DNA from 2 places in the Streptomyces sp. NBC_01166 genome. Region 1 is predicted to be linked to the other one. Evidence: predicted binding sites of a transcription regulator. Region 1 holds the regulator's gene; the other holds the start of a gene.
What was found. The regulator HspR, encoded in region 1, represses chaperone genes until heat shock. The targets are predictions, from matches to a motif close to TTGAGNNNNNNNNNCTCAA.
Positions count from the first base shown of each region.

Region 2: the regulator HspR is predicted to act here: its motif matches at 5,612-5,630, upstream of lon (endopeptidase La).

Region 1 is NZ_CP108613.1:4,076,566-4,085,868, forward strand. It holds gene clpB (ATP-dependent chaperone ClpB) at 1-1,917, opposite strand, end outside; gene OG379_RS18650 (pyridoxamine 5'-phosphate oxidase family protein) at 2,054-2,455, shown strand; gene OG379_RS18655 ((2Fe-2S)-binding protein) at 2,565-2,885, opposite strand; gene OG379_RS18660 (5'-nucleotidase) at 2,882-3,136, opposite strand; gene OG379_RS18665 (helix-turn-helix transcriptional regulator) at 3,424-4,269, shown strand; gene OG379_RS18670 (LuxR C-terminal-related transcriptional regulator) at 4,432-5,454, shown strand; gene OG379_RS18675 (heat shock protein transcriptional repressor HspR) at 5,484-5,930, opposite strand; gene dnaJ (molecular chaperone DnaJ) at 5,932-7,125, opposite strand; gene grpE (nucleotide exchange factor GrpE) at 7,219-7,869, opposite strand; gene dnaK (molecular chaperone DnaK) at 7,866-9,303, opposite strand, start outside.
Region 2 is NZ_CP108613.1:5,629,255-5,638,557, reverse strand. It holds gene OG379_RS26130 (protein phosphatase 2C domain-containing protein) at 1-516, shown strand, start outside; gene OG379_RS26125 (MarR family winged helix-turn-helix transcriptional regulator) at 550-1,047, opposite strand; gene OG379_RS26120 (lysozyme) at 1,284-2,129, shown strand; gene OG379_RS26115 (polysaccharide deacetylase family protein) at 2,300-3,064, shown strand; gene lon (endopeptidase La) at 3,160-5,589, opposite strand; gene OG379_RS26105 (nucleotidyltransferase domain-containing protein) at 5,719-6,546, shown strand; gene OG379_RS26100 (spermidine synthase) at 6,641-7,324, shown strand; gene OG379_RS26095 (response regulator transcription factor) at 7,558-8,295, shown strand; gene OG379_RS26090 (ATP-binding protein) at 8,292-9,303, shown strand, end outside.

The DNA.
Region 1 (9,303 bases):
GTCGATGCGGATCATGGCCCGCTCGTCGTCGAACAGGAAGTCCGCGAGCGCCTTGGCCAGCTCCGTCTTGCCGACCCCGGTCGGGCCGAGGAAGAGGAACGAACCCGTGGGCCGGTCGGGGTCGGCGATCCCCGCGCGCGTACGGCGCACGGCGTCCGACACGGAGCGCACGGCCTCGGTCTGGCCGATCAGCCGCCTGCCCAGCTCCGACTCCATCCGCAGCAGCTTCTGGGTCTCACCCTCCAGGAGGCGTCCGGCCGGGATCCCGGTCCAGGCTCCGACGACGTCGGCGATGTCGTCCGGGCCGACCTCCTCCTTGACCATGGTGTCCTTGTCCTGGGCGGCCTCCTGCTCGGCCTCGTCGGCCTCGGCCAGCTCCCGCTCCAGGCCGGGGATCTCCCCGTACAGCAGCTTGGAGGCGGTGTCGAAGTCACCGTCGCGCTGGGCGCGTTCGGCCTGGCCGCGCAGCTCGTCGAGGCGCTCCTTGAGCTCACCGACGCGGTTCAGGCCCTGCTTCTCCTTCTCCCAGCGGGCGGTGAGGCCGCGCAGCTCCTCCTCCTTGTCGGCGAGGTCGCGGCGGATCTTCTCCAGGCGCTGCTTGGAGCCCTCGTCGCTCTCGTTCTTGAGCGCCAGCTCCTCCATGTGCAGACGGTCGACGGACCGCTGGAGCTCGTCGATCTCCAGGGGCGAGGAGTCGATCTCCATACGGAGCCGGGAGGCCGCCTCGTCGACGAGGTCGATGGCCTTGTCGGGGAGGAACCGGGAGGTGATGTAGCGGTCCGAGAGCGTCGCGGCGGCCACCAGCGAGGAGTCGGCGATCTGGACCTTGTGGTGCGCCTCGTAGCGGCCCTTGAGGCCACGGAGGATGGCGATGGTGTCCTCGACGGACGGCTCGGCGACCAGGACCTGCTGGAAGCGGCGCTCCAGGGCGGGGTCCTTCTCGATGCGCTCGCGGTATTCGTCCAGCGTGGTGGCGCCGACCATGCGGAGCTCACCACGGGCGAGCATCGGCTTGAGCATGTTGCCCGCGTCCATCGCGGAGTCGCCGCCGGCGCCCGCGCCGACGACGGTGTGCAGCTCGTCGATGAAGGTGATGATCTGCCCGTCGCTCTCCTTGATCTCGGAGAGGACGGTCTTGAGGCGTTCCTCGAACTCGCCGCGGTACTTGGCGCCCGCGACCATCGCACCGAGGTCCAGGGACACGAGCCGCTTGTTCCGCAGGGACTCGGGTACGTCACCCTTGACGATGCGCTGGGCGAGGCCCTCGACGACGGCCGTCTTGCCGACGCCGGGCTCGCCGATGAGCACCGGGTTGTTCTTCGTGCGACGCGACAGCACCTGCACGACGCGGCGGATCTCCTGGTCACGGCCGATGACCGGGTCGAGCTTGCCCTCGCGGGCGGCGGCCGTGAAGTCCGTACCGAACTTCTCCAGCGCCTTGTACTGGCCCTCGGGGTCGGGAGTGGTCACCCGGCGCCCTCCCCTGCTCTTCTCGAATGCGTCCAGCAGCCTCTTCGCACTGGCTCCCTGCCCGTCGAGGATCTCACCGGCGCGGCCGCCCTTCGCCGCGAGGGCGATCAGCAGGTGCTCGGTGGAGAGATAGTCGTCGCCGAGCTCCTTGGCGCGCTGGTCGGCGTCGGCGATGACGGCGAGCATGTCGCGGCTCGGCTGCGGCGGTGCGACGGTCGAACCGGTCACACTGGGCAGCGAGCCCAGGAGCCGCTCGGTCGCCTCGCGTACGACCACCTGGTCGGCCTCGACGGCGGCCAGCAGGTCGGTGATGTTCGCGTTGTCCTCGCCCGCGAGCAGCGCAAGCAGCAGGTGCCCGGGGGTCAGATCGGGATGACCGTCCTTGACGGCCCTGCTGGTGGCCGCGTTCAGGGCGTCCCGGCTCTTGTTGGTCAGCTCGGCGTCCACGGGCGCTGTCTCCTCCTCGTGCTGGTGCTTCACGGAACTATGACTCGAACAACGGGTACAAAGTTGAGTCTATTCCACTCAAGGCCGATACGCGCCTCCCCTGCCCGGCCGTATACCCCTTCTCTAGGCTGACCCCATGCCTGACGTAAGCAACCCCGGCCCCGGATACCTCGCCTTCTGGCGGGAACGCCATGTGTGCACCCTGACCACGCTTCGCCCGGACGGCACACCGCATGTGGTGCCCGTGGGGGTGACCTACGACCCGGAGACGCGACTGGCCCGCGTCATCACCGGCGGGAACACAAGAAAGGCCGCCCACGTCCGGGCAGCGGGCCCCGGGGGCGCGCGGGTCGCGGTCTGCCAGATGGAGGGGCGCCGCTGGGCGACCCTGGAGGGCCGGGCAGTGGTCCGCACGGAGCCCGAGGAGGTCCAGGACGCGGTACGCCGCTACGCGGAGCGCTACGAGCGCACCCCGCGGCACAACCCGGAGCGGGTCGTCATCGAGATCGCCGTCGACAGGGCGCTCGGAAACGCCTAGGAATGCCGAATTGATTCCGGGCAGCACAACGGCGCCATCGTGTTCAGGTCACGATGGCGCCGCTGTGTGGGGGAAGTGCCGGAACGATATGGAACGACGGGGGAATCGTTCAGGCACTGCGGGGGGTGGCGGAAATGGCTTCTTGCTCGAACAGTTCATGGTCGCGCTGATCGAGATTTACGAAAATCATGCCGTACCTCACGGCACAGCGAACCGGTTGCGGTGCTCCGCGCGGCCGGCGAAGACAGCGATAGGCGCGGATATCGTCATCCGTTTCCATCACGACGACAATCGGCTCTCCGAACAGGGTGACCATCAACGAATCGCCCTGGCGGGTAAGTGCCGTGAGCAGATCGATGAAATGCCACCCTGAGCGATACGCCGTGGCCATCTCCCGCCGGAAGGTGCGGTCGTCCGGTGGGGTGGTCATGCCGCGGTGCCGGTCGGAGCCACACCCCACGTGATGTCACCCGGAGCGACCCCCCATGTGATGTCACCCGAGTTCGCACCCCACGTGATGTCGGCAGGAGCCGCACCCCACGTGATGTCACCCGCAGCCGCACCCCATGTGATGTCGCCGGGCACGGCCGACGCCTGCTCGGCCTGCACAGCCCCCCAGGTGATGTCGTGGGCACCCGACGTACCGTAGGCCAGGGCCCCCACGAAAGCTGTGGCAAGCACCGAGCGAAGCATTCGCTTAGACATTTCGGCTTCGTCCTCACTTGATGGATTCATCTCCCCCGCTCTCAAGACGATGTCTCACGCGGACACGCAAGCACCACTGGATCGATGCATCATGTTCTTGCACGTTCAGGAACATGGGGGGTGGAGATATGGATACATGCGACTCAAATGGGGCGCATCGGCACGGGATCACCCAACTATGCGATGCGGGGCAGCGCCTCTACGCAAGCGCGCTGCGGTCCGGCCGCATACCGCGTTCCGAGGTGGAGCCGGCTCCGTGCCTGATGGACTTCGCCCTGCTCCACCCCGACCCGGACGATGCCGACTGGCTACGCCCCGTGCCGCCTTCGGCGGCCCTCGCCCAGCGGCTGCACCCCATCGAGAGGGAGATCCAGGAGCGCAGACGCCATTCCCTGGAACTCACCGAGTCGTTCGAACCTTTCATGGACATCAGCGCCCAGGATCCGCCCACGACGCACGCAATCACCGTGCTCGAAGGCGGCACCCGCATCAACGCGGCCATCGACGTGGCCACGGCGGAGTGCCGCAGCGAAGTGCTCACCGTGCAGCCCGGAGGGGTCCGGAGCGAGGACATCCTCAGCAAGGGGCTGGAGCGGGGACGAGCCGTGGTGAACCGCGGCGTCAGCATCCGCACCCTCTACCAGCACACGGTCCGCCATCATCACGGGACGTTCGCGTACGCGGAGCGGCTCGCCGAGGGCGTGGAGATACGTACGCTCGAGGAGCTCGTGCAGCGCATGCTCATCTTCGACCGCGCGGTCGCCTTCATTCCCGCTCAGGACGACCTGACGGTCGCGCTCGAACTCCGGCACCCGGGCCTCGTCTCCTACCTGATCAACGTCTTCGAGCAACTCTGGCAACGCGCCACTCCCCTACTGGAGGATGTCTCCTACACCCCCACTCCCGCCGGGATCAGCGGGGTGCAGCGCTCCATCGCCCAACTGCTGGTCGAGGGCCACGTGGACGACTCCATAGCCCGGAGGCTCGGCATGAACGTACGCACGTGCCGTGCGCACATAGCCAAGCTCAACGCCGCCCTCGGCAGCGGCAGTCGGGCCCAGCTCGGCTACCTCATCTCGCAGTCGGGAATCCTGGACCAGCAGAGCTGACGGCCGAGGCCCCGTCGGGCGAGGGGCCGCCGCCCGAGGACGAGCGGCACGGCCCGCGTACCCGGGCGGTCCCCCACGGCCACAACAGGTCCACAGTCCACCAGGCCACTAGGCTTGCGCCACCGGCAACTTGTTGCAGTGCACAAAACGGGGGGCTCCCAGATGGGAACAGAACCGGTGCAACCGCCGCACAGCCACGGGCCGAGAGAACTCTGCGGTCCCGGACTCGAGCTGTACGAGCGGGCGTTGCGCCAGGGGCGGATCGCCCGTTCGGAGCTCGGCGCCGCACCGTGCCTCACCGACGGGGCGCTGGTCCAGGCCGATCCCTGGGACGAGAACTGGCTGCGCCCCGTCCCGCCGTCGGCAGCCCTGGCCCGCCTGTTGCAGCCGCTCACACGCGAGATAGACGAGCGCGTGGAGCGGACGCTCGAATTGACGCGGTCCCTGGCGCCCCTGTCCGTCATAGCCAACGGTGACCCCCATCTCGCCATCACCATGCTGGAAGGGCCCGAAGCGATACGGACAGCCATCCAGGAGGCCACCTCCCAGGCCACGGACGAGGTCCTCACGGCACAGCCGGGAAGCACCCGTCCCCATGCCACCCTGCGGACGGCCCTGGACAACGCCACGACCGCCATCGCCCGGGGCGCCGGGCTCCGTCACATCTACCAGCACCCAGCCCGCTACAGCACCCAGGTGCGTGAATACCTCCGTCAGGTGCCGGCCGAGTCCCTCCAGGTGCGCACCACCGAGCTGACCGTGGAGCGGCTTCTCATCTTCGACCGCACGGTTGCCTTCATCCCCGCCACCGCCGACCGCGGTGCGGCGCTGCAGATCCGCCACCCCGCCCTTGTCCGCTACCTCGTCCAGGTCTACGAGGTCCTCTGGGCGCAGGCCACCCCGTTCACCCAGCAACTCCCCACGACCACCCCGGGGATCCAGGTCACGGCCGTCCAGCAGAGCATCGCCCGGCTCCTCAGCGAGGGCCATGTCGACGACGCGGTGGCCCGCCAGCTGGGCATCAGCATCCGCACCTGCCGCTCACACATCGCCAAGCTGATGCAGGTGCTGGGCGCCACCAGCCGGACCCATCTCGGGGTCCTCGTCGTGCGGTCCGGCATCGTGCGGTCCGGTGCCGTGGACGACGCCACGGCCACGCGTGAAGGGCCCGCCTCCGAGTCGTGAGACTCAGGGGCGGGCCCTTCCCGGCCGGTTCAGTCCTTCGGCCTCTTCGGCCGCCAGACCACCAGTGCGCTCGTCTGCTGCACATCCTGGTACGGCACCAGGTCACGCCGGTAGGAGGCGTGCACCTGGGCCTCGCGCTGCTGCATGGCCACGGCCGCGCCGTCCACCGCCGCCGAGAGCTCGGCGACGCGCTGCTGGAGCGCGGCGACCTGGTTCTCCAGCTCGATGATGCGCTTGATGCCCGCGAGGTTGATGCCCTCGTCCTGCGACAGCTGCTGCACGGTGCGCAGCAGTTCGATGTCACGGGCCGAGTAGCGCCGGCCGCGCCCGGCCGTGCGGTCGGGCGAGACCAGGCCGAGGCGGTCGTACTGGCGCAGTGTCTGCGGGTGCAGGCCCGAGAGCTGGGCCGCGATCGAGATCACGTAGACCGGTGATTCGTCGGTCAGCTGGTACGGATTGCGTCGACGGCCGTCCATCTCAAGCTCCCTTCGCAGCCTGGAACAGCTCCGCCCGCGGGTCCTCCCCCGCGGTCGACTTCCGGTAGGCCTCCAGCGCGTCCTGGGCGTCCGCGCCGAGGTCCGTGGGCACGGACACCTCGACGGTGACCAGGAGGTCGCCGCGGGTGCCGTCCTTGCGTACGGCGCCCTTGCCCCGGGCCCGCATCGTACGGCCGTTGGGCGTGCCGGCCGGGAGTTTCAGGGTGACCGGAGGCCCGCCGAGCGTGGGGACCTTCACCTCGCCGCCGAGCGCCGCCTCCGGGAAGGTGACGGGCACGGTGACGGTGAGGTTGTCGCCCTTGCGGCCGAAGACCGGGTGGGCGTCGACGTGGACGACGACGTAGAGGTCGCCGGCCGGGCCGCCGCGCTCGCCCGGGCTGCCCTTGCCGCGCAGCCGGATCCGCTGGCCGTCCAGCACCCCCGCGGGGATCCTGACCTGCATCGTGCGGGCCGACTTGGCACGGCCGCTGCCCTTGCAGACCTCGCAGGGGTCCTGGGCGATGAGTCCCCGGCCCTTGCAGTCCACACAGGGATCGGTGAGCGAGAATCCGCCGCCCGTGCCCCGCGACACCTGGCCGGTGCCGACGCACGTCGGACAGACCCTCGGGGTGCCGTTCTTGTCGCCGGTGCCCGAACACGCCTTGCAGGGCGCCTGGCTGGACATCCGCAGCGGGACCGTGGCCCCGTCGACCGCCTCGGTGAAGCTGAGCGTCACCTCGGACTCGATGTCCTGGCCACGGCGCGGCTGGACGCGGGTGCCCGCGCCACCGCGGTTGAACAGGCCGCCGAAGACATCGCCCAGGCCGCCACCGCCGCCTCCGCCGAAGCCGCCGGCGCCGGCCCCCTGGCCACCGCCCGGGGCGCCCCCGAAGAGGTCACCCAGGTCGAAGTTGAAGTTGCCGCCCGCACCGCCGGGACCCGCCCGGAAGCCTCCGTTGCCGAAGAGGGCGCGCGCCTCGTCGTACTCCTTGCGCTTCTTGGGGTCACCGAGGACGTCGTTCGCCTCGGAGATCTCCTTGAAGCGCTCCTCGGCCTTCGCGTCACTCTTGTTGGCGTCCGGGTGGTACTCGCGGGCGAGCTTCCGGTACGCCTTCTTGACCTCGGCGTCGGTGGCGTCCTTGGGGACGCCGAGAACCTTGTAGTAGTCCTTCTCGACGAAGTCCTTCGTGCTCATCGACGTCCCTCCTTCCGGACGATCGGCCGTGCGGCCGGCCCTGTGGCCGGCCGCACGCCCCGTCGGTGTTCACCGCTGTGGTCGGACGGAATGTCAGACCTCTTCGGTGCCACCGCTCTCCTCGTCGTCTGCCTTCTCTTCCTTCGCCGCCGCGGGCGTGGCGCCCGGCTGCGGTTCGGCCACGGCCACCCGCGCGGGGCGGATGGTGCGCTCCCCGATGCGGTACCCAGGCTGCAGGATCGCCACGCAGGTCGTCTCGGTGACGTCCGGCGCGTACGAGTGCATCAGGGCCTCGTGGATCGTCGGGTCGAAGGGCTCGCCCTCCTTGCCGAACTGCTGGAGGCCGATCTTCGCGACGACCGTCTCCACCGACTCGGCCACGGCCTTGAAGCCGCCGACGAGCTCGCCGTGCTCCCTCGCCCGGCCGATGTCGTCGAGCACGGGCAGGAGGTCGGTCAGGAGACCCGCCGCAGCGACCTCCTTGACCGTGACCCGGTCACGCTCGACCCGGCGGCGGTAGTTCTGGTACTCGGCCTGGAGCCGCTGGAGGTCGCCCGTGCGCTCGTTGAGCGCCGTACGGACCTGGTCCAGCTGGGCCGTCAGAGCCGCTGTCTGCTGTACGTCCCCGGCCGGGGCCGCCGCCTCCTCCTCGGAGGGGGGGGCGGCCTTCGGCTCGGCGTCGTCGGCATCGGCGCCGGAGGGGACGTCAGGCTTCTCGTCGAAGCCCGGAGTCTCCTCGGTCACGCCGCACCGCCCTTCGTGTCCTTCTCGTCGTCCACGATCTCGGCGTCGACGACGTCGTCGTCGGCCTTGGCCTGGTCGTCACCCGGCGCCTCGGCACCCGGCGTCGCACCCTCGGAGGCGTTGGCGTACATCGCCTGGCCCAGCTTCTGGGAGACGGCCGCGACCTTCTCGGTGGCGGTGCGGATCTCGGCGGTGTCCTCGCCCTTGAGCTTCTCCTTCAGCTCGGTGAGCGCGGTCTCCACCTCCGTCTTCACGTCGCCGGGGACCTTGTCCTCGTTGTCCTTGAGGAACTTCTCCGTCTGGTAGACGAGCTGCTCGCCCTGGTTGCGCGACTCGGCGGCCTCGCGACGGCGGTGGTCCTCGTCGGCGTACTGCTCGGCCTCTTCGCGCATCCGGTTGACCTCGTCCTTCGGCAGCGAGGAGCCACCGGTGACGGTCATCTTCTGCTCCTTGCCGGTGCCGAGGTCCTTGGCAGCGACGTGCATGATGCCGTTGGCGTCGATGTCGAAGGCGACCTCGATCTGCGGCACACCACGCGGGGCCGGCGGCAGACCGGTGAGCTCGAACATCCCGAGCTTCTTGTTGTAAGCCGCGATCTCGCGCTCGCCCTGGTAGACCTGAATCTGCACGGACGGCTGGTTGTCCTCGGCCGTCGTGAAGATCTCGGAACGCTTGGTCGGGATCGTGGTGTTGCGCTCGATGAGCTTCGTCATGATCCCTCCCTTGGTCTCGATGCCGAGGGACAGCGGGGTCACGTCGAGGAGCAGGACGTCCTTGACCTCACCCTTGAGGACACCGGCCTGGAGCGAGGCGCCGATGGCGACGACCTCGTCCGGGTTCACACCCTTGTTGGCGTCCTGGCCGCCCGTGAGCTCCTTGACGAGCTCGGCGACGGCCGGCATACGGGTCGAGCCACCGACGAGAACGACGTGGTCGATCTCGGAGAGCTGGATGCCCGCGTCCTTGATGACGTTGTGGAACGGGTTCTTGCAGCGGTCCAGGAGGTCCGCGGTCAGCTGCTGGAACTGCGAGCGCGTGAGCTTCTCGTCCAGGTGCAGCGGGCCCTCGGCGGACGCCGTGATGTAGGGCAGGTTGATCGTGGTCTCGGTCGAGGACGAGAGCTCGATCTTCGCCTTCTCCGCGGCCTCGCGGAGACGCTGGAGAGCCATCTTGTCCTTGGACAGGTCCACGCCGTGCCCGTTGGCGAACTGCTTCACCAGGTAGTCGACGACCCGCTGGTCCCAGTCGTCACCACCGAGGTGGTTGTCACCGTTGGTGGCCTTCACCTCGACGACGCCGTCGCCGATCTCCAGGAGGGACACGTCGAAGGTGCCGCCACCGAGGTCGAAGACGAGGATCGTCTGGTCGTCCTTGTCGAGTCCGTACGCCAGGGCGGCGGCGGTCGGCTCGTTGACGATACGCAGGACGTTCAGG
Region 2 (9,303 bases), 1.6 Mb from region 1:
CGTTCCCTGTGTGACCTTTCTCACCTGCGCACGCCTCAGGCAACGGTGGTCCTGGCGCGTTGGGACGACGAGCGGGTCGAGCACCTGGTGCTCTCCGACTCGGCGCTGCTCGTGGAGGCGCCCGACGGCACGGTCCGTCCTCTGCTCGACGACAGGATCGACCGGCTGCCGCCGGGCTCGCTCGCCTCGGAGGAGGTCGCGGACGCCCGCGTGCGGAACAAGGAGGGCGGCTTCTTCACGGCTGCCGCGGACCCCTCGGTGTCGTCACGCGCGGTGACGGGTGAGACCCCGCGGATCGAGGTCCGGGCGCTGGCGGCGCTGACCGACGGGGCGAGCCGCTGGACGGAGAAGTTCCGGGAGGGCGACTGGACGGCCACCCTGGAAGTGCTCCGCAATGCAGGAGCGCAGGGGCTGATCGACCGGGTCAGGGAGCTGGAGCGGGCCGACACCGACCGGGTGCATCTGCGCCGCGGCAAGACGCATGACGACGCGACAGCGGTTCTGGTGGAGCTGTGACGGCCGCCGCCGGCCGCTCCACAACCCGGCCGCTCAGTCCTCGGCGCGCTCGTTGAAGTGGTGCAGCAGCCGTGCCAGCTCCGCGACCTCGGCCCGGTCCCAGTCGGCGAGCTTGAGGGCGTAACGGCCCCGACGCGCGTCACGGACGCTGCGGAAGCGCGCGAGGCCCTCGTCGGTGAGGTGGACGAGCGAGGCACGGCCGTCCGCCGGGTCCGTCTCCCGCGCGACCAGGCCGAGGCCCTCCAGGGCGCGCAGCTGACGGCTCACGGTCGCCTTGCCCACGCCGAAGTAGGCGGCGAGATCGGTGGCGCGCTGCTGCCCCGCGGACTCGAGGCGTACGAGAAGTCCGTAGGCGGCGGCTTCCAGATCCGGATGGACCTCCCGGGCCATCTCCCCCGAATTGGCCCGCGCCCGGCGTAGAAAGACAGCCAACTCACGCTCCAGGGCGAGGAATTCATGGTCCACACCACTCCCGGCCGTCGCACCGGGTTCACCGTCGCTTCCGCTCCCGTGCACGTCAGCACCCCTCATACGCTTTCCCGCCGATGAAAGTTTCTTTCAACTCCGGCCATCGCCGCAGTTGGGCCAGTATTTCGCAGGCGTAGACCTTCGGCAGCGGCCAGGCCCCCTTCCGGACGGCGGGTCTACGTGCGTAGCTTCATGAGTGCCACGGGTGGCATGTCCACACCATGGTGCACGCACCGCAGAAGCGTCCCGCACCCGCTCCTGCGCCATGAGCTCCCCCACCGAGCCCTCGGAGGCACGCAATGCCCGTGCTCAGATCCGGATCCGCAGCTTCAGCCCGCCGCCCCCGCCTCTTCGCGGCGGGCACACTCCTCGCCGCCCTCGCCCTCCTGGTCACGCTGCCCAGCGCGGCGTCCGCGGCCGACACCGCGACCGTCCCCGAGCGGGGTACGGCCAGGATGGGCCAGGGCGTCGTAGCCCACGACGGCCAGGGTCGCGGCGCTCCCACGGGGACGAACGCCGTCCAGACCGAAGGTGTGGACGTCAGCAGCCACCAGGGCGACGTCGCCTGGTCGACCCTGTGGAACAGCGGCGTGAAGTGGGCCTACGTCAAGGCCACCGAGGGGACGTACTACAAGAACACGTACTTCACGCAGCAGTACACCGGCTCGTACAACGTCGGCATGATCCGGGGCACTTACCACTTCGCCACTCCGGACACGACCAGCGGTGCGGCCCAGGCGAACTACTTCGTGGACAACGGCGGCGGCTGGTCCAAGGACGGCAGGACCCTGCCAGGCGTGCTGGACATCGAGTGGAATCCGTACGGCGCGCAGTGCTACGGCAAGACCCAGGCCGGCATGGTCGCCTGGATCCGCGACTTCGTGAACACCTACAAGGCGCGGACCGGGCGGGACGCGGTGATCTACACCGCCACCAGCTGGTGGAAGGACTGCACGGGCAACAACGCGGGCTTCGGCGCCACCAACCCGCTCTGGGTGGCCCGCTACAACACCACGGTCGGCGAACTCCCGGCCGGGTGGGGCTACTACACGATGTGGCAGTACACGTCGTCGGGCCCGACGGTCGGCGACCACAACCACTTCAACGGCGCGCTCGACCGCGTGGTGGCACTCGCGAACGGCTGAGCCGACGCGACGCAGCACCAGGGCCCCGGTGACGAAGCTCCAGGTCACCGGGGCTCAGCGCTGCCCCGCACCCCACTATGCACTACACGTATACACACTATGTATAGTCCTGGCGTGCTGCACCACCGGCGTGCGGCCGAGCCATGGGGAAGTGACGCGCTGTGTCTGTTGTGCCCGGAAAGATGACTCCGTGGGGCACGGGGTTCGCTGCCGCCCTTGTGACGGTGCTCACGCTGACGCTCGGCGGCTGCTCGATGGAGACGACGGCTCCCGGATCGGCGCGCGCCGACGCCGCCTCCGACGCCAAGGGCACCTTCGGGCAGGCGGACTGCCGCAAGGCCAAATGCATCGCCCTGACGTTCGACGCCGGGCCCGGGGAGGACACCCCGCGTCTCCTGGACATCCTCAAGGAGAAGAAGGTGCCGGCCACGTTCTTCCTGCTGGGCAAGAACCACGTGCTCGAACACCCCGACACCGTGCGGCGTATCCAGGCCGAGGGACACGAGGTCGCCAACCACACCTGGTCGCACGAGATCCTGACCGGCAAGAAGCCCGACGAGATACGCGCCGAACTGGAGAAGACCCAGGACGCGATAGCGGAGATCACGGGCAGGAAGCCGCGGCTGATGCGCCCGCCGCAGGGCCGCACCGACGACACGGTCTCCGAGATCAGCAAGGAGCTGGGGCTCTCCCAGATCCTCTGGAGCACGACGGCCAAGGACTACTCGACGAACGACTCCGCACTGATCAGGAAGCGGACCCTCGACCAGGCGGGCAGGGACGGGATCATCCTGCTGCACGACATCTACAAGGGCACGGTGCCCGCGGTGCCGGGCATCATCGACGCGCTGCACAAGGACGGCTACACCTTTGTGACGGTCCCCCAGCTGATGGCCCCGGCGGAGCCCGTACCCGGCACGGTCTACCGCCCCTGAATCTCCGGGCACGCGGAACGGCCCGCCTTCCGGGGGGAAGGCGGGCCGTCCGTACCGGCCGTCGGCGTGATGCCACGCCCGTCACAGCATGGCGCCTACGCGGCGGCCGGGATCCTCTCCTGCACCCTGGCCGAGGCCGGGGCGAGCGCGATCTCCAGCACCTGGCGGACGTCGGTGACCGGGTGGACGTCCAGCTTCTCCAGCACCTCGGCCGGGACGTCGTCCAGGTCGGCCTCGTTGCGCTGGGGGATCACCACGGTGGTGATGCCCGCGCGGTGTGCCGCCAGCAGCTTCTGCTTGAGGCCGCCGATCGGCAGCACCCGACCGGTCAGCGACACCTCACCGGTCATCGCCACATCCGTACGGACGAGCCGTCCGGAGAGCAGCGAGGCCAGCGCCGTCGTCAGGGTGATACCGGCGCTCGGGCCGTCCTTGGGGACGGCGCCCGCCGGGAAGTGGATGTGCACACCCCGGTCCTTGAGGTCGGCGACCGGCAGCTCCAGCTCCGCGCCGTGCGACCGCAGGAAGCTGAGGGCGATCTGCGCGGACTCCTTCATCACGTCGCCGAGCTGACCGGTCAGGGTCAGTCCGGACGCCCCGGTCTCCGGGTCGGCCAGCGACGCCTCGACGAACAGCACATCGCCGCCCGCTCCGGTCACCGCGAGCCCGGTGGCCACACCCGGCACCGCCGTGCGGCGCTCGGCGGGGTCCTGGGCGGACTCGGGTACGTGGTGCGGCCGGCCGATCAGACCCCGCAGGTCCTCCTCGGCCACCGTGAACGGGAGCTCCCGCTCGCCCAGTTCGTGCTGGGCCGCGACCTTGCGGAGCAGCCGCGCGACGGCCCGCTCCAGATTGCGCACCCCGGCCTCCCGGGTGTACTCGCCGGCCAGCTTGCGCAGCGCGGACTCGTCGAGCCCCACCTCGTCCTTCTCCAGGCCGGCCCGCTCCAGCTGGCGCGGGAGCAGGTGGTCCCGTGCGATGACGACCTTCTCGTCCTCGGTGTAGCCGTCCAGCGTGACCAGCTCCATGCGGTCGAGCAGGGCCTCCGGAATGGCGTCGAGAACATTGGCCGTGGCCAGGAACACGACGTCGCTGAGGTCGAGTTCGACCTCCAGGTAGTGGTCGCGGAAGGTGTGGTTCTGCGCCGGGTCGAGCACCTCGAGCAGGGCGGCCGCCGGGTCGCCCCGGAAGTCCGAGCCGACCTTGTCGATCTCGTCGAGCAGGACGACCGGGTTCATCGAGCCGGCCTCCTTGATCGCCCGGACGATGCGTCCGGGAAGCGCGCCGACGTACGTACGCCGGTGGCCCCGGATCTCGGCCTCGTCGCGGACACCGCCGAGCGCGACCCGGACGAACTTGCGGCCCATGGCATGCGCGACGCTCTCGCCGAGCGACGTCTTTCCGACGCCGGGCGGGCCGACCAGAGCCAGCACGGCACCGCCGCGCCGGCCGCCGACCACGCCCAGTCCGCGTCCGGCACGCCGCTTGCGTACGGCGAGGTACTCGGTGATGCGTTCCTTCACGTCCTGGAGTCCGGCGTGCTCGGCGTCCAGGATCTCCTGAGCACCCTTGATGTCGTAGGCGTCCTCGGTCCGCTCGGTCCAGGGGAGTTCGAGGACGGTGTCCAGCCAGGTCCGGATCCAGGAGCCCTCGGGGCTCTGGTCGGAGGCGCGCTCCAGCTTCTCGACCTCCTTGAGCGCGGCCTCTCGGACGTGCTCGGGCAGGTCGGCGGCCTCGACACGGGCCCGGTAGTCGTCGGACTCGTCCTCCGGGTCGCCGTTGAGCTCGGAGAGCTCCTTGCGTACGGCGTCGAGCTGGCGCCGCAGCAGGAATTCGCGCTGCTGCTTGTCGACGCCCTCCTGGACGTCCTTCGCGATGGACTCCGCGACATCCTGCTCGGCGAGGTGCTCGCCGAGCCACTGGATGGCCAGCTTCAGACGGGCGACCGCGTCCGCGGTCTCCAGCAGCTGGACCTTCTGAGCGGTGGTCAGGAAGGGCGAGTACCCGGAGTTGTCGGCGAGCGCGGAGATGTCCTCGATCTGCTGGACCCGGTCCACGACCTGCCAGGCGCCGCGCTTCTTCAGCCAGCTGGTGGCGAGCGCCTTGTACTCCTTGGCGAGCTCGGCGGCGGAGCCGGGCAGGGGATCGGGCACGGATACGTCGATCCTGGTGCCCTCCACCCACAGCGCGCTCCCGGGGCCACTGGTCCCGGCGCCGATCCGCACACGGTCACGCGCCCTGATGAGGGCGCCCGGGTCACCGTCCGAGAGACGGCCGACCTGCTCGACCGTGCCCAGGACGCCGGTCCCGGTGTAATTCCCGTCGATGCGCGGCACGAGCAGCACCTCGGGCTTGCCGCCTCCGGGCCGCGCGACCGCCTGCGCGGCCTCCACCGCGGCGCGCACCTCCGCGTCCGACAGGTCGAGCGGCACCACCATTCCGGGCAGCACGACCTCGTCGTCGAGAGGCAGCACGGGCAGGTCGATCGGCGTGAGCGCCTTCGACGCATTCGACTCAGTAGTCATGATCTCCCCTTCGGCAGGCAAGTTGAGCTATGTGGGCTCAATGCTTGTGAGCCTGCGAATGTTCCCAGGGCCGTGTTCGCTCTCAGCGATCACCGTCCCCCCGCGTCCCTCACCTGCGAGGATCCGGGCATGCACGGAGAGGACAAGGGGCTCGCGGCGGACGGGACGATCCGTCGCGAGGGGTCCGTCGCCCACGTGGCCGCACCGTTCGCCCCGGTGGTCGAGGCGGTCCGCGTACGCGTCCCCGAGGCCTTCGGCCCCTCCCGGCTGCACAGCGCCTACCTGTACGGCAGCATCCCGAGGGGCACGGCCATTCCCGGCGTGTCCGACCTGGACCTGCAGGTGGTCCTGCGCGACGAACCCACCGACGCGGACCGTGCGGCGGCCGCGGAGACCGCCGCCGCCCTGGACGCCGACTTCTCCGTGATCGACGGGGTCGGCCTGCTCCTCTCCCCCGTCCGCGTCGTGCTCAGCGAAGAGGAGCGCCACGACTTCGGCTTCTTCGTCGCCTGCCTCTGCACCCCGCTGCTGGGCGAGGATCTGGCCGCGCACCTGCCGCGCTACCGGCCGACCTCGCTGCTCGCCCGTGAGACCAACGGCGACCTGGAGCTCACACTCCCCCGGTGGCGCGCCCTGGCCGCCGAAGCCGCCACCGACGAGGCGCGCCTCAGGCTGAGCAGGCGCGTCGCCCGGCGTCTCGTCCGGTCCGCGTTCACGCTGGTCATGCCGGTCTGGGGCGGCTGGACGAGCGAACTGCGGCGGTCCGCCGGACTGTTCGCGCGCTTCCGCCCGGACGCCCCGGAACGCGCCGCGCAGGTCCACGCGGCCGCCGTCACGGCACGCACCCCCTCGCCCGATCCGGCCGTACTGGCGATGCTCATCGAGGACCTGGGCCCCTGGCTGGCCGCCGAGTACACCGCGGCCCACGGGACGAAGGCACCGCGCCACGGAGGGTAGGCCGGGCGAATCCGCTGGTCCAGGGGGCCCGCGACGAGGAAAGATGGACGCCCGGAGAACCAACCGCCGCCGACCGGAGACCGGAGACCGCACCATGCACGCCCCAGACACCCACCGCCCCGTCGTCCTCGACCGGCGCGAAGGGCCGTTCGGCGAAGTCGTCCTGCGCGAGCACGGCGACAATTTCGAGATCATCGCCAACGGATGCTTCCTGATGGACACCTCCGACGGGCGTTCCGAGCGGCTGCTGATCGACGCGGCCCTCGCCGCGCTGCCCGTCGGCAGGCAGGACCCCTCGGTGCTGATCGGCGGTCTCGGGGTCGGCTTCTCGCTGGTGCGGGCATCCGCCGAGCCACGCTGGGGCCGGATCGCGGTCGTCGAGCGGGAGCAGGCCATCGTGGACTGGCACCTCGACGGACCGCTCGGCCGGATCTCCGGGGCGGCGCTCTCCGATCCGCGCACCGAGATCCTCCGTACGGACCTCGTGGCCCATCTCCGTACGACCACGGAGCGTTACGACGCGCTGTGCCTGGACATCGACAACGGCCCCGACTGGACCGTCACCCAGGACAACGGAAACCTCTATTCAGCTGCCGGTCTCGCGGCCTGCCGCGCACGTCTGACGCCCGGTGGAGTCCTCGCCGTCTGGTCCGCGCAGCCCTCCGCCGAGTTCGGTGAAGCGCTGCGGAATGCCGGATTCCACGCGGTAAGGACCGAAGAAGTAGCCGTTGCCCGAGGTGTGCCGGACGTGGTCCATCTCGCACTCCGGGACGGCTGAACCCCCACCCGGTATCCACGGCCCCGCCCCACCCACGGATCAGAGGCACAAGTCCGCCGATCCGTCTCCTTTCCCGTGGGTAACACCTTCACGACGGACAACACCCTGCGTAGCCGAGAGGCGCCTTGTGCCTTTACGCTGCTGACCGGCACAAGGGATCACCGACGAAATCCACAAGCGATAACCGTGCCTCCGGGGGAATGGCCTCCGCGAGAACGGGCAGGGGCGGGGCGATGGAACAGACACACACCACCCACAACGGCGTCGCGGCCACCCCCGGGGCTCAGCGCCGGGTGCTGGTGGTAGAGGACGACGCAACAATCGTCGACGCCATTTCCGCCCGGCTGCGGGCCGAGGGCTTCCTGGTGCAGACCGCACTGGACGGGCCCGCGGCCGTGGACGCGGCCGAGGCGTGGCAGCCCGACCTGATGGTGCTCGACATCATGCTTCCCGGCTTCGACGGCCTGGAGGTCTGCCGTCGTGTGCAGGCTCAGCGCCCCGTGCCGGTGCTGATGCTCACCGCACGCGACGACGAGACCGACATGCTGGTCGGGCTCGGGGTCGGCGCCGACGACTACATGACCAAGCCGTTCTCGATGCGGGAGCTGGCGGCGCGGGTCCACGTCCTGCTGCGCCGGGTCGAGCGGGCCGCGCTGGCCGCGGTGACGCCGCGCAGCGGCATCCTGCGCCTCGGCGAGCTGGAGATCGATCACGCGCAGCGCCGCGTCAGGGTGCGCGCCGACGACGTCCACCTCACCCCGACCGAGTTCGACCTGCTGGTCTGCCTGGCCAACACACCGCGCGCGGTGCTGTCCCGGGAGCAGCTGCTGGCCGAGGTCTGGGACTGGGCGGACGCCTCCGGGACCCGTACGGTCGACAGTCACATCAAGGCTCTGCGCCGGAAGATCGGCGCCGAGCGGATCCGTACCGTGCACGGCGTCGGCTACGCCCTGGAGACACCAGCGCCATGACGCCGCCCGGCTCGGGACTGCGGCCCTTCTCGATCAAGGCCAAGCTGGGCACGCTCGTGGTGGTCTCCGTGTTCATCACGACCGGACTGCTGATCGTCGCCCTGCGGACCAGGACCGAATTCCGGTTCATCACGGTCTTCTCGGTGATCGCGACCCTGCTGATCACCCAGTTCGTGGCGCACGGCCTGACCGCGCCGCTGGACGAGATGCGCGCCGTCGCCCGGTCGATCTCGCACGGCGACTACACGAGGCGGGTGAGCGGCGCCGGGCGGCGTGACGAGCTCGGCGACCTGGCGCAGACGATCAACCGCATGGCGGACGATCTGGAGGCGGAGGACCGGCACCGCAAGGAGCTGGTGGCGAACGTCTCCCATGAGCTGCGCACACCGATCGCGGCGCTCAGAGCCGTCCTGGAGAACGTGGTGGACGGGGTGTCCGCCGCCGATCCCGAGACGATGCGTACGGCGCTGAAACAGACCGAACGCCTGGGCAGACTGGTGGAGACCCTGCTGGACCTCTCCCGGCTGGACAACGGCGTGGTGGCGATCAAGGCGCGCCGCTTCGAGGTCTGGCCGTACCTGTCGGGCGTGCTGAAGGAGGCCAATCTCGCCGCCTCGCAGCGCCGGCTCTCCTCCGGCTCGGGCAACCACTCCCGTACGGACGTCCATCTGCACCTCGACGTGTCGCCGCCCGAGCTGACGGCGTACGCGGACGCGGAACGCCTGCACCAGGTGGTCGCCAACCTCATCGACAACGCCGTCAAGCACAGCCCGCCGCACGGGCGGGTCACCGTGCTGGCGCGGCGCGGGGAGTACCCCGAGTCGCTGGAGCTGGAGGTCGTCGACGAAGGCCCGGGCATCCCGGAGGCGGAGCGCCACCGGGTCTTCGAGCGCTTCAACCGCGGCCAGGCGCCTTCCCCGCACGGGCCGGGCTCCGACGGCGGTACGGGGCTCGGGCTCGCGATCGCCCGCTGGGCGGTGGATCTGCACGGCGGCCGCATCGGCGTGG